One region of the Streptomyces sp. NPDC048349 genome, then DNA from elsewhere that is predicted to be linked to it. Evidence: riboswitches for the same ligand, from Rfam matches in the RefSeq annotation. Region 1 holds a riboswitch; each other region holds the start of a gene.

Region 1 (7,383 bases):
TCACCCGGCCCGCCGAGTCGTCGAGCCAGGGCGTGTCCCGCCCCTTCGCCGACGCACCGGCCGCGAACGCCCCCGTCGGACGGAGCCTCATCGCTCCGGGTCGGCGACCGGCCGCCTCGGCGGGGCCGCCAGGTACGGTCGTACGCTCTTGACCAGCATCGCCATCTCGTAGCCGAGCACTCCGGCATCGGCCTCGCGATCGGCGAGGACCGCCAGACAGGTACCGGAGCCGGCGGCCGACACGAAGACGAGCGCGGTGTCGAGTTCGACGACGACCTGGCGGACCTCCGCGCCGTCCCCGAAGCGGGCTCCGGCGCTGCGGCCCAGCGAGTACAGCCCGGACGCCAGCGCGGCCATGTGGTCCGCGCTGTCCGCGTCCAGGCCGTGCACGCAGGTCACCAGGCCGTCGGCGGTGAGCAGGACGGCGCTGCGCGTGTACGGCACGCGTTGCACCAGACCGCTGAGCAGCCAGTCGAGGTCCGAGAGCCGGTTGCCGGTCTTCGTCGCCACTTCGCCGCCCATGGGGGTGTGCTCCTTGCTGAGGTGAGGGGTCGGGGTCATACCTGGTTCTCCGACTGGGCGAGGCCGAAGCCCCGTTGGAAGGCGGCCATCAGGCCGGGGTCGTGTACGGGCTGCTCGGGATCCGGGGCCCGCCGGGGAGCGGGGGCCTCGCGCAGCTGGGGCGCGAGGTGCTGCTGCGCCCGCCGGCGCGGCAACGGCGGCCGCGCCTCCGCCGGGCCGGCCCCGGCCGGGTCCGCCCCTGCCGTCACGGGCGCGGGTGCGGCCCCGGCCCACACCTCGGGCAGGGCTTCGGCCCCGGCCGGGGTCGTCGGCTCAGGCCCGGGCCAGGGCTCCGGCTCGCTCAACGGCTCGGCCGGGGCCGGGGCCGGGGCCGAAGTCGTTCCCGCGTCCCCGGACCGCGGCGCGGGCACCTGCACGGCCGCACCCTCGAACCGCTGCCCGGCCCCTGCCACGGCTTCGGCCCAACGCCCGGACCGGGCCACGGCTTCGGAACCCGACCCGGACCCTGCCACGGCTTCGGGCCCCCGCCCGGGCCCAGCCACGGCTTCGGAACCCGACCCGGACCCGGCCACGGCTTCGGGAGCCGTCCCGTGACCGGGCTCCGCCGGGGCCGCCGGTCCGGCCCCCGGTCCGGCCGGGAGGGGACCCGGAGCGGTCCCCGAGGCAGCCGCCGGCCACGGCTCCGGTCGGGGCACGGGCGGTTGGGGACGCGGCGGGCCCACCCGGACGGGCTCCAGGGGCGGCATCGGAGCCGCCCGCCCGGTGCCCCAGGAGGTGGCGCGGGAGCCCCCCGCCGCGTCGGCCGCGCTCGGCGCCTCCGCGCCCAGCAGCTCCTGCGGCAGCACCAGGACGGCGAGCACCCCGCCGTAGATGTTGGACTTGAGCTCGACGGCGATCCCGTGCCGGCGGGCCAGCGCGGAGACGACGAACAGCCCGATCCGCCCGTCCGCGAGCAGGTTGCGCACGCTGATCTGGTCCGGGTCGCCGAGCAGGGCGTTCATCCGGTGCTGCTCCTCCGGCGGCATGCCCAGCCCGCGGTCCTCCACCTCGACCGCAATGCCGGCGGTGACCCGTTCGGCGCGCAGCACCACATCCGTGTCGGGGGCGGAGAACACCGTGGCGTTCTCGACGAGTTCGGCCAGCAGGTGCACCACGTCGGCGACGGCGTGGCCGCGCACGCTGCCGCCCGCCGGGGGCACGACCTTGACCCGGGTGTACTGCTCGACCTCCGCCACCGAGGAGCGGAGCACCTCGCTCAGGTCGATGGGCCGGGTCCACTGGCGCCGGCTGGCGGCGCCGCCGAGCACGGCGAGGTTCTCCGCGTGGCGGCGGATGCGGGTGGCGAGGTGGTCGACGTGGAAGAGCTCCTTGAGCAGGTCCGGGTCCTCGACCGTGTCCTCCAGTTCGTCCAGCAGCGAGATCTCGCGGTGGACGAGGGACTGCAGGCGGCGCGCGAGGTTGACGAAGACCTCGACCTTCCGCTCGCTGTCGGAGGGCGTGGCCGGTCCCGCCAGCCGTACGAGCGTCGCGTGGGCCTGTTCGCGGGCGCCGCGCAGCTCCTGCGACAGCAGCCAGAACTCGTCCACACCCGCCGGATCGGCGCCGGACGGCGGGCCGGTCGGGCCGCCCCGCACCGGGCGCGGCGGGGTCTCGCCGCGCTCCAGCCGGTCGGCGGCTGCGCGCAGCTCCTGGCGGCCGCGCACGCTGGAGCGGCGCAGCGCCTCGCACCGGTCCCGTACGGCCTTGGCCGCGCGCTGCGCGCCGAGCAGGGCCGCCGCGAGGGCGGCGACGAAGAGGAGGGCGCAGCCGGTGAGCACCGGCCAGAGCCGGGCGTCCCGGTCTCCGGCGCCCCCGCCGAGCTGGAGGGTGAAGATGACCGCGGCGGTGCCGCTGAGCCCGGCGGCGAGCGCGGGCAGGACGGCGGCGCGGACCAGCTGGGGGCGTATCTGCCGGCCCGGACCGGTGACGGCGTGTCTCGACGGGGCGTGGCGGGCGGCGCGGAGTCCGGACATCGGCGTCCTCGGTACGTGGGGCCCGGCCCCCAGCGGTCCCGGGGCCCGGTGTTGATCACCGGATACCCACGCTAGACCGCACCGTCCCGCCCCTGACGCCCAGTTGGGGAAGTTCACGGGGGTGCTTCCCGCTCCCGGTGGAGCGCTCGTACAGCCGCCCGAATCCCCCGGGTCACCCTTGCGGCGGGGAGCGCGGCCACCGAGCGCCCCCGAGGGCCGGGGCTCCGCCCCCGAGGTCCGGGGCTCCGGCCCCGGGACGCCGCCTCCGGAGTGCCGCCTCCGGAGTGCCGCCGCGGGGGCGCGGCCGTCCGTCAGGACCCCACGGCCTCCGGCTCCTCGCGGATCACGCCCGTCGCCCGCCCGGCGGTCACCGCGGCGACGGCGACTTCGGGTGCGGCGTGGCCGCCGGCCGTGAAGGGCCGCCACCACGGCTTCGCGGGAGCGTCCGCCGCCCCCGGCTCGAAGGGCTGGCCGGGGATCGGCAGGGCGATCGCGGCGCCGGCCCCCTGCGCCGCCGCTAGGGTCCCCTCACCCGGCTCGTCCCACGGGTGCGGGGCCAGGTTGAAGGTGCCCCAGTGGATCGGCAGCATCGTCCCGTGCGGGGCACCGCCCTGGAGGTCGAGGTGGGCGCGCATGCCCTCCTCGGGCGTCATGTGGATGTCGGGCCAGTACTCCGAGTACGCGCCGATCTGGATCATCGTGGCGTCGAAGGGCCCGTGTTCGGCACCGATCTCCTTGAAGCCGGGGAAGTAGCCGGTGTCCCCGCTGTGGTAGATCCGGTGCTCGTCCCCCGCGACCACCCAGGAGGCCCACAGGGTGTGCTGCTGGTTGCGCAGCCCGCGTCCGCAGAAGTGCCGGGCGGGCGTCGCGGTGAGCGAGAGCCCGGCGACCTCGGTGGTCTCGTTCCAGTCGAGCTCGCGCAGCCGGTCGGCCGGCACGCCCCAGCGCTCCAGGTGCGCCCCGACGCCCAGCGGGACGGCGAAGACCGTGTCCGTACCGGCGAGCTCCTTGATCGTCGGCAGGTCGAGGTGGTCGTAGTGGTCGTGCGAGATCACCACGACGTCGACCGGTCCCAGCGAGGCCAGCGGCACGGGTACCGGGTGCAGCCGCTTGGGCCCGGCGAAGGGGAAGGGCGAGCACCGCTCGCCCCACACCGGGTCGAACAGCACGCGTCGCCCGTCGATCTCGGCGAGCACGCTGGAGTGCCCCATCCAGGTGAGACGCAGTCCGCTCGCGGGCGGCTTCGCCAGCTCCGCGAGGGTGGTCGGATACACGGGGATCGGCGCGCCGGGGGTGCGCCGGACCCGCTGCTCCCGCTGGAAGTAGGTCTTGGCGAACTCCGCCATCGACCCCGACGGCCTGGTCCGGGCCCCGAGCGGGTTCTGGAAGACGCCGTCGGCGAAGTTCGGTGAGTTGTGGATCCGCTCCAGCCGGGCGCCGGCGGGGTCCGCGCCGAAGGCCTCGGGCCGCAGGGCACGCAGCCGCGGACGCAGGGGACGCGGGGGACGGGAGCCGGTCAAGGCGCCTCCTGGGGGAATGGGGTCGGGACGGTCGTCGGTCTACGACCTTCCCAACGCACACCTCCCCCGAAGGATTCCGCTTGCGGTCCCCGTCCCCGTCTGCGGCTCCCTACAGGGGCATCAGGTCGGGGCGCTTCGCCTCGACGTGGTCCCCGGAGGACTCCCCGCGCAGCCGGCGCCCGATCCAGGGCACCAGGTGCTCGCGCGCCCACTGGATGTTGTCCCGGGTCACGTCCACCGAGCCGCGCGGCCGCTGCGGCGGCCACGGCTGGTCGGGGTCGGCGGGCACGTCCAGCCCGAGCACCTGCGCGGCGCGCAGCGCCACGCGCGTGTGGCCCTCGGGCGAGAGGTGCAGCCGGTCGGTGTCCCAGGCGCGCCGGTCCTGTACGGACTTCAGCGACCACAGGTCGAGCACCGGGCAGTCGTAGCGGTCGGCGATGGCGCGCACGTGCGCGCTGTACGTCGCGACCTTGCCGCGGAGGTGCTTGAGGACCGGCACGCCCCGGGTGTCGAAGCCGGTGGTGATCATGACCAGGCCGACGGACCCGGTGAGGTCGGCGACGGCGGCCTCGAACCGCTCCGCCACGTCGTCGGGGTCGGTGCCGGGCCGGATGATGTCGTTGCCGCCCGCGCAGAAGGTCACGAGGTCCGGGGCGAGCTCCTTGGCCCGCGGGACCTGCTCGGCCACGATCTGGTCGAGGAGCCGGCCGCGCACGGCCAGGTTCGCGTACCGGAAGTCGTGTTCGTCACGCTGGTCGGCCAGGAGCACGGCGAGCCGGTCCGCCCAGCCGAGATAAGAATCCCCGGGTCCCGGGTCCCCCACGCCCTCGGTGAAGCTGTCCCCGATCGCCGCGTACGAGCCGATGGTCTTGAGTGTCGTCGTCGTCGCTGCCACGGAACGACATCCTTCACCCGCGCACACGACCTACGCCAACGTAAGCAGGGGTTGACGGACCGTGATCTATACCACGCGGGAGATAAGGAATAAGTACACGCCAGGCCGGGACCCCCCTCGGGCCCCGGCCTGGCGCGTGTCCGTGCTCCGGCGGCGGCTGCCGTCAGATGGTGACGCCCTTCGAGCGGAGGTAGTTCACCGGGCTGATGTCCGAGCCGTAGGACTGGGTCGTGCGGATCTCGAAGTGGAGGTGCGGGCCGGTCGAGTTGCCGGTCGAACCGGAGAGGCCGATGCGCTGGCCGGCGGTGACGCTCTGGCCCACCGAGACGGACAGCGAGGAGAGGTGGCCGTACTGGGAGTACTTGCCGTCCGCGTGCCGGATGATGACCTCGTTGCCGTACGCCCCGGCCCAGCCGGCGGAGACCACGGTGCCGGCGCCGACGGCCTTGACGGTGGTGCCGGAGCTGGCGATGAAGTCGACGCCCGTGTGGTAGCCCGAGGACCACATCGCGCCCGCGACCTTGTACTGGGTGGATATCCCGCCGCTCACCGGAGCCACGAAGCCGGCGCCGCTGGGCGCCTCGGCCTCGGTGGAGGAACCGCTGCTCTGCGGCTGGCGCTTCGGCTGCGGGGCGGGGGCGTCCTGCTCGGCGGAGGGGCCCTCGTCGGAGGATCCGGAACCGGTCCAGGACCGCTCGGCGGGAGCCGGAGCCGGAGCCGGCTCGGCGGGAGCGGGCTTGGCGGGAGCCGGCTTGGCGGGAGCGGGCTTGGCGGCGGACGGCTCGGCCGGAGCCGCGTCGGCCGGGGCCGGCCGGCCCTTGGCTCCGAGGGTCAGCTTCAGGCCCGGGTGGATCAGGGAGGGGTTGCTGCCGACGGCCTCGCGGTTGTCGGCGTACAGCTTGTGCCAGCCGCCCTCGAGGTGGCGCTCGGCAGCGATCTTGGAGAGGTAGTCGCCGGGGACGACCGTGTAGACGGTCGGGGCGGCCTCCACGGCGGCGGGCGCGGCCTGGAGCGCGAGGGGGAGCTGCGGGGCGACGGCGAGGGCGGGGGCCGTGGCGGGGGCGGCGGCCGGAGCGGTGGCCGCGTTGGCGCCGGCGGCACCCATCAGGGGCAGCGCGAGGGCCGCACCACCGGTGCCGGCGACGGCGAGACCGCGGGAAAGGGAACGGGACTTGGGACGGCGGTGCTTACCCTTTGCAGGCATGGCGAATTCCTCTCCGTCGCCTGCGAGGTGAGCTGTCGGGTTCGGACTGGAGATGTCCGGCCGTACATGAACGGAACATGGACGACTTCACCCCTAGCGGCTCCGGAGGGAAGATCCGGAACAGCGGCTTACCTGGTTCCCCCGCTCCTGCCGCGCGCGTGAATAGTCGGGTGCGGTTTCCGGGAGGCGGCAGGATTAGGCGGTCCACCCGGATCGATCGCGAAGGTAATCGAGTCCGGCCGCACGGAACAAGCCATGAATTTCCAAAAGGAATCACCGGCATGAGGGATCGACGGAATTCCGGTCACCCTGCGTCCATTCCACACCGTCAACAACCGCTCCGGCCGGGCCATTCGACTTTCGCGATCAGGCACTCACGGTCACCGTATGATCTGGCTCACGGGGCCGTGTCCGATCTCGCCGCCGGATATGGCAAGTTGGAGCCAACCGACTCAATTCGGACAGATGCCCCACCACGAACCGGAGGAGCTGCTTTGACCCAGCGGATACAGGAGCCGGAACTGTCCGGAGTGCGCAATTTCCGCGATGTGGGCGGATTGCCGACTTCCGACGGACGACAGGTCAGGACGGGACGACTGTTCCGAAGCGGACATCTCGCACATGCCACCGAAACCGATGCAGAGTTCCTCGCATCGCTCCGGCTCCACACCATCTTCGACTTCCGCAACGACGCCGACCACGCCCTGGAGGGTCCGGACGTCGAGCTGCCCGGCGTGCGGAACGTCAACATCCCGTTGTCGGACCCGGCCGACGGCAGGGAGTTCTGGAAGATGGTCCGCGACGGCGGCCTCGAGCAGCTCCGCTCCGTCCTGGGCGACGGCAAGGGCGCGGCCCGGATGTCGCAGTCGTACCGCACGATCATCCGGCACCGCACCGCCGAGCACAGCCGGGTGGTGCACGCCATCGCCGAGGACAGCGTCCCGGCCCTGCTGCACTGCGCCGCCGGGAAGGACCGGGCGGGCCTGTCGATCGCCGTCGTCCTGCTCGCGCTGGGCGTCGAGCGCGAGGCGATCGTGGCGGACTACCTGGAGTCGAACGCCCCGCACCGCCGCTACCGGGTGCGCCGCAGCAGCGGGGCGCAGGAGGCCCGCTCCGCCGAGGTGACGGAGCTCCTCGCGCCGCTCTTCGACGCCCGGGCCGAGTACCTGACCGCGGCCTTCGACACCATCGACGAGCAGTGGGGCGGACGCGAGGCCTACCTCGCGGAGG
Region 2 (7,383 bases), on a different contig from region 1:
CCAGGCGTTCTCCACGCCGGCCTTGCGGGCGGCGACGTCCGGAACCTGGGCGTTGTCGCCGGCGGTCCAGATGTAGTCCGTGCCCTTGACCTGGAGGGTCGGCTCGGCGTCGACGTGGCCGCGCGGGCCCAGCGGCAGGCCGTAGCGGGCCAGCACCGGGTTGGGCTTGACGCCCGCGGTCCACACGATGGTGTTGGAGTCGACCTCGAGGCCGTTCTTCAGCACCACGTGGCCGTCCACGCAGGAGTCCATGGAGGTGTTGAGGTAGATCTCGATGCCGCGGGACTCGAGGTGCTCCTTGCCCCAGGTGCCGAGCTTGGGCCCGACCTCGGGAAGGATCTTGTCGGCCGCGTCGACCAGGATGAAGCGCATGTCCTCGCGCTTGATCGTGGAGTAGTACTTCGCGGCGTCGCGGGCCATGTCCTCGACCTCGCCTATGGTCTCCGCGCCGGCGAAGCCGCCGCCGACGAAGACGAAGGTGAGGGCCTTGCGGCGGACGTTCTCGTCCGTCGTGGACTCGGCCTTGTCGAGCTGCTCGAGTACGTGGTTGCGCAGGCCGATGCCCTCTTCCACGCCCTTCATGCCGATGCCCTGTTCGGCGAGGCCGGGGATCGGGAAGGTGCGGGAGACGGCGCCGAGCGCGATCACCAGGTAGTCGAAGGGCAGCTCGTACGCCTCGCCGACCAGCGGCGTGACGACGGCGACCTTGCGGTCCTGGTCGATGCTGGTGACCCGGCCGGTGAGTACCTCTGCCTTGGGCAGCACGCGTCGCAGCGGGACGACGACGTGCCGAGGCGAGATGCTGCCTGCGGCCACTTCGGGGAGGAAGGGCTGGTAGGTCATGTACGAGCGCGGGTCGACGACCGTGACGGTCGCCTCGCCGTAACGCATCTTCTTCATGATGCGCTTGGCTGCGTACAGGCCTACGTACCCACCTCCTACAACGAGGATCCTGGGACGCTCCGTGGTGCTCATGGAACGAGTATCCAGCACCCAAAGGGGTGTCGCTCGTGAGCCCCTTCACAAGGTGACGGAAGGCCTCTGCTACACTCCGCCGCCCACGTGACGGAGGTCATGGCGCGCAACGGGAACCACGGTGTAACGGGAGTCGTTGTTCACCCGTCCTGAACTGGCCTCCAGGCCCTCAACCGGACTGGACCACGGGGCTTCGTCCATACCTCCGACACGGAACCCGTCGTCTCCGCGGATCGCACGAACGGGCAAGAAAAAGGGCCTGAGGGCCTCGGGAAGGGCCCTGAAGGCGCTTCCGTTGGCCCATCAGGCCCTTTTTCCTTGTGAAGAACTTCACGAACTTCGTGTGGATCACGCGCCTCAGGACCCCTCCGGGACCCCTTCGGGGCCCTTTCAGGACCTTCCGGAGGCCTCTACGGCCCCTCCCCGGCCCGCCGTTCAGGCAGCGGACCAGGCGATGCCGTCGAGGATGTCGTGCTCCGAGACGATGACCTCCGAGGCGCCGATGCGCTCCATGATCGCCAGGAGGACCAGGGCGCCTGCGCCGATCACGTCCACCCGTCCCGGGTGCATCACGGGGATCGCCGCGCGCTCGGCGTGCGTCGTCGTCAGCATGCGCTCGCTGATCTCGCGGACCTGCTCGTAGGAGATCCGGGAGTGGTGGATCTCCGAGGAGAGGTACTCCGGCAGGCCGAGCGCGATCCCGGCGACGGTGGTCACCGAGCCGGCCAGGCCGACCAGGGTGCGGGCCTCGGCCAGCGGGACCGTCTCGGCGGCCAGGTCCAGCGCCGCCTCGATGTCGGCCCGTACGGCAGCCACCTGCGCCTCGGTCGGCGGGTCGCTGACGACCCCGTCCACGACCAGGTGGCGCTCGGTCATCCGGACGCAGCCCACGTCCACGGACCGGGCCGCCCGCACGTGCTCCTCGCCGACCACGAACTCGGTCGAGCCGCCGCCGATGTCGACCACCAGGAACGGCCGCTCCAGGTGGTCGTGGGCGGTCAGCTCCTTGGTCGCTCCGGTGAAGGAGAACTCCGCCTCCTGGTCCCCGGAGATCACCTCGGGCTCGACGCCCAGGATGTCCAGGACGCCCTGGACGAAGTCGGCGCGGTTCTCCGCGTCCCGGGAGGCCGAGGTCGCCACGAAGCGCACCCGCTCTGCGCCGAGCTCCTTGATCACCGCCGCGTACTCGCGGCAGGCGGCGAAGGTGCGCTCCAGGGCCTCCGGGGCGAGCCGCCCGGTCTTGTCCACGCCCTGGCCGAGGCGGACGATGGTCATCCGCCGGTCCAGTTCGACCAGGTCGCCCGTGGCGGGGTCGCAGTCCGCGACCAGCAGGCGGATGGAGTTCGTACCGCAGTCGACGGCCGCGACCCGGGTCACTCGGACTCCTCCTTGTCACCGCACGGGGTGACGCAGGCGCCCTTGGCCCACCACTCCGGCAGCATGGCGAGGGCCTCGTCGCCGAACGGGTTCACGCCCGGGCCCGCGGCCAGGGAGTGGCCGACCAGCACGTGCAGGCACTTGACCCGGTCCGGCATCCCGCCGGCGCTGGGGAAGCCCTGGAGCACCTCGATGGCGTCGCGGCGCCGGATGTAGTCCTCGTGCGCGGCCTGGTAGGCGGCCGCGAGCTCGGGGTCCTCGGCGAGGCGGGCCTGCATCTCCTTCATCACGCCGTTGGCCTCGAGCGTGCCGATCGCGGAGGCCGCGCGCGGGCACGTCAGGTAGTACAGCGTCGGGAAGGGGGTGCCGTCGGGGAGCCGCGGCGCGGTCTCCACCACGTCCGGCTGGCCGCAGGGGCAGCGGTGGGCAATGGCGCGCAGCCCGCGCGGCGGGCGGCCGAGCTGCTGCTCGAACGCCTCGATGTCCGCGTCGGTCGGCTCGGTCCGGTCGGTCTGGGGCGGGGGCGTCTGCATGCCTGGAGGAAGTCTCTTCGTTCTCGTGGATGGGTGCTGCGGTACGTACGGATCAGTCGCCGGGGCGGTCGGCCTTGTCGACGCCGTCCCAGACGTTGGAGTACCAGGGCCGGTCGGAGCCGGCCTGGCCGGTGCGGTGCCGCTCGGCCGCGGCCCGGGCCCCGGGGTCGGTCATGATGTAGCCGATCTCCCCCGGGCGCAGGAAGTGCAGGTGCCTGCGCGCCTGCTGCTCGGCGTAGGCGTCGTCCTGCCAACGGGCCTTCTCGTCGCGGAGCCGCTCCAGGCGGTCCCGTGCGGCCGCGGCGGCCCGCTGCTGCTCCGCGATCTCCGAGCGCTGGGAGACGTACTGGCGCATCGGATACGCGAGGGCGACGACCAGGGTACAGAGCACGAGCACCAGGAGCGCGGCGCGGCCGGTCAGCCGGCTGCGGCGGACCTGGCGGCGCGACTGCGAGCGGTAGACGTGGGCGGCGGTCCGCTCGCCGAGCTGCTTGAGCCTGGTCGCGGTGGAGAAGGTGGAGAACCGGTCCCGGTTCCCGGCCATGGGTCGCCTCCCCTGTGTCCGCACTACGCACTACGTCCCCGCACACGGTACGGGACCGAGTGCGGGGACGTACGGAGGCGAGGGCGCAATTAGCCCTTGAAGCGCGGGAACGCGCTGCGGCCCGCGTACACGGCGGCGTCGTCGAGGATCTCCTCGATGCGCAGCAGCTGGTTGTACTTGGCGACGCGGTCCGAGCGGGCCGGGGCGCCGGTCTTGATCTGGCCGCAGTTCACGGCGACGGCGAGGTCGGCGATGGTGACGTCCTCGGTCTCGCCGGAGCGGTGCGACATCATGCACTTGAAGCCGTTGCGCTGGGCCATCTCGACGGCGTCGAGGGTCTCGGTCAGCGAACCGATCTGGTTCACCTTCACGAGCAGGGCGTTCGCGGAGCCCTCCTCGATACCGCGGGCCAGGCGCTCCGGGTTGGTGACGAAGAGGTCGTCGCCGACGATCTGGACCTTGGCGCCGAGGCGGTCGGTGATGGTCTTCCAGCCCGCCCAGTCGTCCTCGAACAGCGGGTCCTCGATGGAGACCAGCGGGTACGCCTCGACGAGCTCGGCGTAGTAGTCGGTCATCTCGGCGGCCGAGCGGGACTGGCCCTCGAACTCGTACTTGCCGTCCTTGTAGAACTCGGACGCGGCGACGTCGAGCGCGAGCGCGATGTCCTTGCCCGGGGTGTAGCCGGCCTGCTTGATGGCCTCGATGATGAGGTCGAGCGCGGCGCGGTTGGACTCCAGGTTCGGGGCGAAGCCGCCCTCGTCACCGAGACCGGTGGACAGGCCCTTGGTGTGCAGGACCTTCTTGAGGGTGTGGTAGACCTCGGCACCCCAGCGCAGCGCCTCGGAGAAGGACTCCGCGCCGATCGGCGCGATCATGAACTCCTGGATGTCCACGTTGGAGTCGGCGTGCGAGCCGCCGTTGAGGATGTTCATCATCGGAACGGGCAGCAGGTGCGCGTTCGGGCCGCCCAGGTAGCGGAAGAGCGGGAGGTCCGAGGCCTCGGACGCGGCGTGCGCGACGGCGAGGGAGACGCCGAGGATGGCGTTGGCGCCGAGCGAGCCCTTGTTGTCGGTGGCGTCCAGGTCGAACATGGCCTGGTCGATCAGGCGCTGCTCGGTGGCGTCGTAGCCGACGAGCTCCGGGCCGATCTGCTCGATGACGGCGAGGACGGCCTTCTCGACACCCTTGCCCATGTAACGGTTGGGGTCACCGTCACGGAGCTCGATGGCCTCGAAGGCACCGGTGGAGGCGCCGGACGGAACTGCAGCACGGCCGGTGCTGCCATCGTCGAGGCCCACCTCGACCTCGACCGTGGGGTTGCCTCGGGAGTCCAGGATTTCCCGGGCTACGACGACGTCGATGGACGGCACGAGCATCTCCTTCTGGGATGTGACGCTGGGTGTGCGGCGGCATCAGGCCGTGGGATGGCCTTGCCGCCTAGAGCCTAACCGGCTCCGGGCACTCGGCCCGCCGACCGCCCGGGTCCTGGGACGAAAAAGGGTCCGAATACCCCTCTTCCGGGACATAGGGCTCTTGATCCTCGTGGTTCCGGCCGTCCACGCACCACCGCCCGGCGCGTGGGGGAGACGCGCCGGGCGGGGTGTGATGGTGCGTGATGACGCCTGTTGCCCAGGGACTGCGCGGCCGGGGCCGCGGTGTTCAGCTGAGCTTCAGCTTCTGACCCGGGAAGATCAGATCGGCGTCCGAGACGATGTCCTTGTTCAGCTCGAAGAGCTTCTCCCAGCCGCCCTGCACGCCGTTGGCCTCGGCGATGGTGCCCAGGGTGTCGCCGGACTTGACCTCGTACGAGCCGTTGCCGGTCTTCGGGGCCGGGGCCTCGGAGCGCTCGGAGCGGGTGGTCGGGGCCTCGGAGCGCTTCGTCTCCTTCTTCGGCTCGGCCTTCTTGGGCTGGGTCTGCTTGGGCTGGGTCTTCTTCTCCTGCTTGGGGGCGGCCTCGGTCGAGCCGCCGCCGGTGTAGGAGGAGTTCGACAGGCCCACGCCGCAGGACGGCCAGGCGCCCTTGCCCTGGCCCTTGAGGACCTTCTCGGCGATGGCTATCTGCTGGGCCTTGGAGGCCTGGTTGGCCTGCGGGGCGTACGACTTGCCGCCGTACGCGGCCCACGTCGAGGACGAGAACTGCAGGCCGCCGTAGTAGCCGTTGCCCGTGTTGATGGACCAGTTGCCACCGGACTCGCACTGCGCGACCTTGTCCCATTCGGACGCGGTGGCGGCGCCGGCGGTGCCGGCGGCCATCAGGGGGGCGGCGACGGCCACACCGGCGACACCGGCGAGCGTGACGATGCGGACGGCCTTGGAACCGCGGCGGTGCTTGCCCTTGCCGGAAAGCAGCATGGAGATTCTCCTCACCGACGCCTACGAGGTGAGCTGTCGGGTTCGGGCGAGTGAGTTGCCCGGCCGTGCGACCTAGCGCACGTCTTGACCCCTAGCCGGTGGCGTGACCGTCTCTCAACGGCCGCTCCCGGCGCCTACCTTGGTTCCCCCGCTCCTGCCTTCGGCGCGTGACGCGACGACTGTTCCCCCCGTCCGCCGGCAGGATTCGGCGATGCGGTCGAAGGAGCTCGCGGTGGCGAGCGATTCAGAAGGTAAACAGGTCCCTCCCCGATGTTCAACGAGCCCCATCGGGGAGAAACGGCCCCTACTTGCGCTCCTCGTACGGGCGTTTGCGCAGGTGAGGGCGGGGTTTGCAGAAGCCCCCCGAGGGGACACGCCAGTTGACCGGAAGAGACACATGTCTCACTTACAGAAAACGGACAATCAACTCTTTACGGCTGCCCGAAGTGCCCTTATTCGGCGGTTAGATCCAGGTTCTGGCCGGGCTTGATCAGATCGGCGTCCTCGCCGATGACCTGCTCATTGGCCTTGTAGAGCGCGTTCCAGCCGCCCTCGAGTCCCTTGGCGTCCGCGATCGCGGCCAGGCTGTCGCCCGACTGGACGGTGTAGGTGGGCTCCGACGGGGTGTCAGAGGCGGCCGGCAGCTCGACGGCCGGCGCACCTCGGTGCTTGCCGCTTCCCTCGGCAGCCGGGGCGGCCGGTGCGGTGGGGTCGGCCGAGGCGTCCGGGGCGCCCGGAGTCGCCGGTGCGGTCGGTGCCGTGGGGTCGGCCGGGCTCACGGGGGCCCCGGGGGTCACCGGCGGCAGGCCCGGGGTGACCGGCGGGGTGACCGGCGGCTCGGTGGTGCTGCCGCCCGGGTCCACGGGGGTGGGGGGCACGGTCGGATCCGTCGGGGCCGGCGCCGTGGTGGGGGCGTCCGGCGAGGGCATGACGGGCAGTCCGAGGGAGGGCGCGAGCGGGCCGTCGGGGAGCGCGAAGGACGGGCTGCCCGAGGGGCTCGGCGCCGGCTGCGTCGGAGCGCCGAAGTCCGTGGAGGGCTTGCCGCGCCCGGTGGTGGGCACGGTGTCGTCCGGACGGGAGGGCGCGGTCACGGTGCCGGAACCGCCGGGCAGGCCGGGGTCGACCTCCGCCGCGGCGCCCTGGCCGTCCAGTCCGGCCGAAGCCGCGCACAGCGGCCAGGCCTGCGGGCCCTGCGAGGCCAGCACCCGCTCGGCCACGGCGATCTGCTGGGAACGGCTCGCCAGGTCGGCCCGCTCGGCGAAGTCGAGTCCACCCGCGTTCGCCCACTGCTCCTGGGTGAACTGCAGGCCGCCGTACTGACCGCTGCCGAAGTTGGCGCTCCAGGCGCCACCGCTCTCGCATTCGGCGACCTTGTCCCACGTGGACGTGTCGGCCGCGCCGGCGCTGGTGGCGGCGAGCAGCGGCAGAGCCAGAGCGGAGCCGGTGACTCCGGCGGTGACGACTATCGCGGGCACCTGACGGGGGCGTCTGTGGCGGCCGTTCCCGGAACGCATGAGGCTGCACCTTTCGCATAACGGCTGGGTAACGGCAGAACCTAGCGGCCTTCGAACGGTTGTCACAACTCCGGCCGGGAACTGACTT
Region 3 (7,383 bases), on a different contig from region 1:
GCAGCGGTGCACGGATATACCCCTTTGTATACGGCGCCTGTTAATGACGGCCGCTCGACATGTTTACGGCAGGTTGCGAAGTCCTCACGGCCGCCGCCCGCACCCGCGGCCGGTGCGCGCCCGCCGCCCGTTCGGCGTGGACGGCCGCCAGCGCCCGCGCCCGCTCCGCGTCCCCCCGCGCCACCGCGTCCACGATCGCCCCGTGCTCGGCCCAGGAGTCCACCGGCCGGGAAGGCGCCTGCACCACGTACATCCACGCCAGCTTGTGCCGCATCTGCGTGAGCAGCGCGATCAGGCCCGGACTCCCGGACGCCTGCGCCAGGGTCTCGTGGAACCAGCCGCCCAGGGAGCGCAGATCCTCTGCCTGGCCCCGCCTGGCCCGCTCCTGGCCCAGTCTGACCAGCCCACGCAGCACCTTGAGGTGGGCCTCGGTGCGCCGCCGGGCCGCCCTCGCGGCGGCCAATGGCTCCAGCAGCATCCGCAGCTCGAGGAGGTCGGCGGCCTCCTGCTCGGTCGGCTCGGCGACGCAGGCACCCGCGTGCCGCCGCGTGGTCACGAACCCCTCGGACTCCAGGGTCCGCAGCGCCTCGCGCACCGGCACCCGCGAGACTCCGTACCGGCGGGCCAGCACCTCCTCGGTCAGCCTGCCGCCCGGTTCGAAGACCCCGGAGACGATGTCGTCGCGGATCGCTGTGCATACCGCATGCGCGGGAATACGCAAGACCGGACCTCCGCTATTTCCGATTTTCCACTGCACGCCAACGGGACGCGCATATCCATGACGTGCATGCGCGTGCCGCGACTCTATTGCAACACACGATAATTTCCGAGAGCAGCCGGAAATGACGAACATGTATCCGGCGCAGCGGCACGAAGGCCCCGGCTCGGGGAGCCGGGGCCTTCGGTGGAGCGGTGGGCTGCGGTCAGAGGCTGACGCCGTGCGAGCGCAGGTACGCGATCGGGTCGATGTCCGAGCCGTAGTCGGCACCGGTGCGGGCCTCGAAGTGCAGGTGCGGGCCGCTGGAGTTGCCCGTCGAGCCCGACAGGCCGATCTGCTGCCCGGGGGTGACCTGCTGGCCGACGGAGACGCTCAGCGAGGACATGTGCCCGTACTGGGTGTACGTACCGTCGTTGTGCTTGATCACGACGTTGTTGCCGTAGGCGCCGCCCCAGCCCGCCTCGACCACGACGCCGACGCCGACCGCGTGGACGGAGGTGCCGGAGGCGGCGTGGAAGTCGATGCCGGTGTGGCTGCCGGAGGACCACATGCCGCCGCCCGCCTTGTACTGCGTGCTGACGTACGAGCTGTCGAGCGGCGAGACGAAGGTGTTGAGGCGCTTGCGCTCCTCCTCGCGGGCGGCGCGCTCGGCGGCCTCGCGCTCGGCCTTCGCCTTGGCCTCGGCGAGGCGCTTGGCCTCGGCGGCCCGCTGCTTCGCGTCGGCCTCGGCCTGCGCCTTGGCGGCGGCGTGCTCGGCGGCACGCTGCTGGGACGCGGCCTGGTCCTCGATGTCACCCGCGAGGTCCTCGGCGACGACGACCGCGCCGAGCGCGTTGTCCGAGGCGGACTGGGTGTTGCCGTTGTCCGCGGCGAAGGCCGGGGCGGCGAGGGAGCCGACGACACCAGTGGTGGCGAGGGCGGCTATGCCGGCGTAACCGGCGGTCTTGCGGCTCAGACGACTGGAACCACGGTGCTTACCGGCGGCACGACTGCCAAACGCCATGAAGGGGCTGATCCTTTCCTTCCCTCTCGCCTACCGGGTTAGCTGACGGGTTCGGAGCAGGAAGGTCTCCTACGGGCCTCCTCTTGCGAGGCGGTCCGATTCACCCCAGGGACTGATGTGGGTCCCCGGCTCCCCAGGCTCGCGCCTGACGGGGACTCGGCGATCGCTGCCCGGTGCCGCGGGTGCGGCGGGTACAACTGACGGACAGCACGGGTGACGCTAGGCGGATCATCAGTCAATCGCCAAACAGACACGCCTTTTTGTTGCGTACGCCACACCACATAAAAGCAGCCTCTCCGCTAAACGGACAAAAAGGGGCCCCGGCGGACAAGCCCGCCGGAGCCCCTCGTGCCACGGCCGGTTGCGGCCGCAGTGCGGTCAGTTGGTGACGACGCTCACGTCGCCGATGCCCAAGGCCCGCACCGGTTCCTCGATCTGCGCCGCGTCGCCCACCAGCACGGTGACCAGCCGGTCCGCGGGGAAGGCCTTCACGACCGCCGAAGTCGCCTCCACGGTCCCGGTTTCGGCGAGCTGCGCGTACAACTGCGCCTGGTAGTCGTCCGGCAGCTCCTGCTCGACCTGGTCGGCCAGGGTGCCCGCGACCGAGGCCGCCGTCTCGAACTTGAGCGGGGCCACGCCCACCAAGTTCTGGACCGCCACGTCCCGTTCGGCGTCGGTCAGACCGCCCTCCGCGAGGGTGCGCAGCACCTTCCAGAGGTCCTCGAGCGCCGGGGCGGTGTTGGGGGTGTCCACCGAGCCGCTGATGGCGAGCATGGAGGCGCCCCTGCCGTCGGCCGTGGAGCGCAGCACCTGGCCGAAGGCGCGCACGCCGTAGGTGTACCCCTTCTCCTCGCGCAGCACCTTGTCCAGGCGGGACGTCAGGGTGCCGCCCAGGCAGTACGTGCCGAGCACCTGGGCCGCCCAGACCCGGTCGTGCCGGTCCGGCCCGATCCGGCCGATCAGCAGCTGCGTCTGGACCGCGCCGGGCCGGTCCACGATGACCACGCGGCCGGTGTCGTCGGCGGTCACCGGCGGAACCGGGAGGGGCTCGGCGGTGTCGCCCGTCCACGTGCCGAGGGTGTCGGCGAGGACCGCGTCCAGATCGATGCCCGTCAGGTCGCCGACGACCACCGCGGTGGCGGTGGCGGGGCGCACGTGGGCCTCGTAGAAGGCGCGTACGGCCGCGGAGTCGATACGGGCGACCGTCTCCTCGGTGCCCTGGCGCGGGCGGGACATGCGCAGGGCGGCGGGAAAGAGCTCCTTGGAGAGCTCCTTGGCGGCGCGGCGCTGCGGGTTGGCCAGCTCGTGCGGGATCTCGTCGAGCCGGTTGCGCACCAGGCGGTCGACCTCCGCGTCGGCGAAGGCCGGCGCGCGCAGCGCCTCGGCGAGCAGGCCGAGCGCCTTGGGCAGCCGGGAGGCCGGGACCTCCAGGGAGACGCGCAGGCCCGGGTGGTCGGCGTGCGCGTCGAGGGTGGCGCCGCAGCGCTCCAGCTCGGCCGCGAACTCCTCGGCGGAGTGCTTGTCGGTGCCCTCGGACAGGGCGCGGGCCATGATGGTCGCCACGCCGTCCAGGCCCTCGGGCTCGGCGTCCAGCGGGGCGGCGAGGTTCACCTCTACCGCGATCACCTGCTGGCCGGGGCGGTGGCAGCGCAGCAGGGTCAGGCCGTTGGGCAGCACCGAGCGGTCGGGGGCCGGGAAGGCCCACGGCTGCGGCTCCCCGGCCTGCGGGCGCGGGTGGAAGGTCATCGTGACGGCTGCGGTGTCGCTCACTGCTCCGCCCCCTCGTTCTCGTCGTTCACAGCGTTCTCGTCGGACTCGTCGGACTCGTCGGACTCGTCGTCGGAGCCGGCCAGCGGCTCGTAGACCAGTACCGCGCGGTTGTCCGGGCGCAGCCGGGCCGCGGCCACGGCCTGGACCTCCTCGGCGGTCACGTCGAGGACGCGCTGGACCGCGGTCAGGGCCAGCTGCGGGTCGCCGAAGAGCACCGCGAACCGGCACAGCTCGTCGGCCCGGCCCGCCACCGTGCTCAGCCGGTCCAGCCACTCGCGCTCGAGCTGCGCCTGGGCGCGCTCCATCTCCTCGGCCGTCGGGCCCTCGGCGGCGAACCGCGCGAGCTCCTCGTCCACGGCCGCCTCGATGTCGGGGACCTCGACCCCGCCGGAGGTCTTGACGTCCAGCCAGCCCAGCGAGGGCGCCCCGGCCAGGCGCAGCATGCCGAACCCGGCCGCGACGGCCGTCTGGTCGCGTCGTACCAGGCGGTTGTGGAGCCGCGAGGACTCGCCGCCGCCCAGGACGGTCAGCGCCACGTCGGCGGCGTCGCACTCGCGGGTGCCGTCGTGCGGGAGCCGGTAGGCGGCCATCAGCGCACGCGCCGGGACCTCCTCGACGACCTCCTCGCGCAGCTCGCGGCCGATGACGTCGGGCAGCGAACCGTCCCGGGGCGGCTGCTTGCCGTCGTGCGCCGGGATGCTGCCGAAGTACTTCTCGACCCACGCGAGCGTGCGCTGCGGGTCGATGTCGCCGACGATCGACAGCACCGCGTTGTTGGGCGCGTAGTACGTACGGAAGAAGGTGCGCGCGTCCTCCAGGGACGCGGCGTCCAGATCGGCCATGGAGCCGATCGGCGTGTGGTGGTACGGGTGGCCCTCGGGGTAGGCCAGGGCCGTCAGCTTCTCGAAGGCCGTGCCGTACGGGACGTTGTCGTACCGCTGGCGGCGCTCGTTCTTGACGACGTCGCGCTGGTTCTCCATGGACTCGTCGTCCAGGGCGGCCAGCAGCGAGCCCATCCGGTCCGCCTCCAGCCACAGCGCGAGCTCCAGCTGGTGGGTCGGCATCGTCTCGAAGTAGTTGGTGCGCTCGAAGCTGGTGGTGCCGTTGAGGGAGCCGCCGGCTCCCTGGACCAGCTCGAAGTGCCCGTTGCCCGGCACGTTCGCCGAGCCCTGGAACATCAGGTGCTCGAAGAGGTGAGCCAGGCCGGTACGCCCCTTGACTTCGTGACGCGAGCCGACGTCGTACCAGAGGCAGACCGCGGCGACCGGGGTCAGGTGGTCCTCGGACAGCACCACGCGCAGGCCGTTGGCCAGCCGGTGCTCGGTCGCTGTCAGGCCGCCGGAGCCGGCCTGGGCTGTGGCCGTGTGACCCATGGGCATGTGGTCCCTTCGATACGCGATGCAGAGATTTCCGTCAGACCTGCCACTGTATGCAAGCGCGTCGGCGACCGGATAAGTTCCCGGGTCACCCCCTGGGGTCGGAGTCAGGGTTGTCGGTGCCTCGGGCCACAATGGTCCGCGTCAGACCCCCAGCAGACCCCCAGCACACCCATTCTTGGTTAAGGAGCCGCGCAGCGATGGCCCGCCGCAGCACGAAGACCCCGCCGCCGGAGGATTTCGAGGAGAAGATCCTCGACATCGACGTCGTCGACGAAATGCAGGGCTCCTTCCTCGAGTACGCGTACTCGGTGATCTACTCCCGTGCCCTGCCCGATGCCCGCGACGGCATGAAGCCGGTGCACCGCCGCATCGTGTACCAGATGAACGAGATGGGTCTGCGCCCCGACCGCGGCTACGTGAAGTGCGCCCGGGTCGTCGGCGAGGTCATGGGCAAGCTCCACCCGCACGGAGACGCGTCGATCTACGACGCCCTCGTGCGCATGGCCCAGCCCTTCTCGATGCGGCTGCCGCTGGTCGACGGCCACGGCAACTTCGGTTCGCTCGGCAACGACGACCCGCCGGCGGCGATGCGCTACACCGAGTGCAAGATGGCCGACGCCACGTCACTGATGACGGAGTCGATCGACGAGGACACCGTCGACTTCACCGCCAACTACGACGGTCAGGAGCGGGAGCCGGTCGCGCTGCCCGCCGCCTACCCGAACCTGCTGGTCAACGGCGCGTCCGGGATCGCGGTCGGCATGGCCACCAACATGCCCCCGCACAACCTCGGCGAGGTCATCGCCGCCGCCCGCCACCTGATCCGCTACCCGCACGCGGACCTGGAGGCGCTGATGCGCTTCGTCCCGGGTCCGGACCTGCCCACGGGCGGCCGGATCGTGGGGCTCTCGGGGATCAAGGACGCCTACGAGAACGGCCGCGGCACCTTCAAGATCCGCGCGACGGTGGCGGTGGAGAACGTGACGGCGCGCCGCAAGGGCCTGGTCGTCACGGAACTGCCCTTCACGGTCGGCCCCGAGAAGGTCATCGCGAAGATCAAGGACCTGGTCGGCTCGAAGAAGCTCCAGGGCATCGCCGACGTCAAGGACCTCACCGACCGCTCGCACGGCCTGCGCCTGGTCATCGAGATCAAGAACGGCTTCCACCCCGAGGCCGTCCTGGAGCAGCTGTACAAGCTGACGCCGATGGAGGAGTCCTTCGGCATCAACAACGTGGCGCTCGTGGACGGGCAGCCGCTGACGCTGGGCCTCAAGGAGCTGCTGGAGGTCTACCTCGACCACCGCTTCGAGGTCGTCCGGCGGCGCAGCGAGTTCCGCCGCGGCAAGCGCCGCGACCGGCTGCACCTCGTCGAGGGCCTGCTGGTGGCGCTGCTCGACATCGACGAGGTCATCCGGCTCATCCGGGACAGCGACAACTCGGCGCAGGCCAAGGAGCGCCTGATCGAGCACTTCTCGCTGAGCGAGATCCAGACCCAGTACATCCTGGACACGCCGCTGCGCCGGCTCACCCGTTTCGACCGGATCGAGCTGGAGTCCGAGCGCGACCGGCTGACGGGCGAGATCGACGAGCTGACCGGGATCCTGGAGTCCGACACCGAGCTGCGCAAGCTGGTCTCCTCGGAACTGGCCGCGGTGGCCAAGAAGTTCGGCACCGAGCGCCGCACGGTCCTGCTGGAGTCGGCGGGCACGGCGGTGTCGGCCGTTCCGCTGGAGGTCGCGGACGACCCCTGCCGCGTACTGCTGTCCTCGACCGGCCTGCTGGCGCGGACCGCGAACGGCGACGCGCTGCCGCAGGAGGAGGGCGGCGCCCGGGCCAAGCACGACCTGATCGTCTCGCAGGTCGCGGCGACCGCCCGCGCCGACGTCGGCGCGGTCACCTCGTACGGGCGCCTGCTGCGCCTGTCGGTGATCGACCTGCCGCAGCTCCCGGACACGCACGCCGCGCCGAACCTGGCGGGCGGCGCCCCGGTCTCCGAGTTCCTCTCCGGACTGGAGGCGGACGAGAAGGTGGTCTGCCTGACCTCGCTGGACGAGTCCTCGCAGGGACTGGCCCTGGGCACCGAACAGGGCGTGGTCAAGCGCGTCGTGCCGGACTACCCGGCCAACAAGGACGAGCTGGAGGTCATCACCCTCAAGGAGGGCGACCGGATCGTGGGCGCGGTCGAGCTGCGCACGGGCGAGGAGGACCTGGTCTTCCTCACCGACGACGCCCAGCTGCTGCGCTATCCGGCCTCGCAGGTGCGCCCCCAGGGCCGCCCGGCGGGCGGTATGGCGGGCATCAAGCTCGCGGCGAACGCCAAGGTGATCCACTTCTCGGCCGTCGACCCGGCCAGGGACGCGATGGTGTTCACGGTCGCGGGCTCGCACGGCACGCTGGACGACTCGGTGCAGTCCGGGAAGCTGACCCCCTTCGACCAGTACCCGCGCAAGGGCCGCGCCACCGGCGGCGTGCGCTGCCAGCGGTTCCTCAAGGGTGAGGACGTGCTGGTGCTG

What was found. A riboswitch is a leader RNA that binds a small molecule or an ion and turns the genes downstream of it on or off. The one in region 1 is predicted to bind cyclic di-AMP.
Region 2: linked by a shared signal. The riboswitch ahead of AB0D44_RS13435 (transglycosylase family protein) and the one ahead of AB0D44_RS21575 (LysM peptidoglycan-binding domain-containing M23 family metallopeptidase) in region 1 are both predicted to bind cyclic di-AMP.
Region 3: linked by a shared signal. The riboswitch ahead of AB0D44_RS05935 (M23 family metallopeptidase) and the one ahead of AB0D44_RS21575 (LysM peptidoglycan-binding domain-containing M23 family metallopeptidase) in region 1 are both predicted to bind cyclic di-AMP.

Annotation. Positions count from the first base shown of each region.
Region 1 is NZ_JBEZLA010000039.1:27,579-34,961, forward strand. Features, by position in the region: gene AB0D44_RS21550 (DUF742 domain-containing protein) at 1-91, opposite strand, end outside; gene AB0D44_RS21555 (roadblock/LC7 domain-containing protein) at 88-522, opposite strand; gene AB0D44_RS21560 (ATP-binding protein) at 558-2,534, opposite strand; gene AB0D44_RS21565 (MBL fold metallo-hydrolase) at 2,846-4,054, opposite strand; gene AB0D44_RS21570 (SGNH/GDSL hydrolase family protein) at 4,164-4,949, opposite strand; gene AB0D44_RS21575 (LysM peptidoglycan-binding domain-containing M23 family metallopeptidase) at 5,113-6,153, opposite strand; cyclic di-AMP (ydaO/yuaA leader) riboswitch at 6,158-6,355, opposite strand; partial or broken gene AB0D44_RS21580 (tyrosine-protein phosphatase) at 6,648-7,383, shown strand, end outside.
Region 2 is NZ_JBEZLA010000019.1:69,427-76,809, forward strand. Features, by position in the region: gene AB0D44_RS13410 (NAD(P)/FAD-dependent oxidoreductase) at 1-975, opposite strand, end outside; gene AB0D44_RS13415 (Ppx/GppA phosphatase family protein) at 1,411-2,352, opposite strand; gene AB0D44_RS13420 (DUF501 domain-containing protein) at 2,349-2,885, opposite strand; gene AB0D44_RS13425 (septum formation initiator family protein) at 2,938-3,429, opposite strand; gene eno (phosphopyruvate hydratase) at 3,519-4,805, opposite strand; gene AB0D44_RS13435 (transglycosylase family protein) at 5,089-5,781, opposite strand; cyclic di-AMP (ydaO/yuaA leader) riboswitch at 5,785-5,957, opposite strand; gene AB0D44_RS13440 (transglycosylase family protein) at 6,234-7,295, opposite strand.
Region 3 is NZ_JBEZLA010000006.1:84,680-92,062, forward strand. Features, by position in the region: gene AB0D44_RS05930 (GntR family transcriptional regulator) at 41-721, opposite strand; gene AB0D44_RS05935 (M23 family metallopeptidase) at 924-1,721, opposite strand; cyclic di-AMP (ydaO/yuaA leader) riboswitch at 1,734-1,893, opposite strand; gene AB0D44_RS05940 (pitrilysin family protein) at 2,100-3,467, opposite strand; gene AB0D44_RS05945 (pitrilysin family protein) at 3,488-4,864, opposite strand; gene AB0D44_RS05950 (DNA topoisomerase IV subunit A) at 5,068-7,383, shown strand, end outside.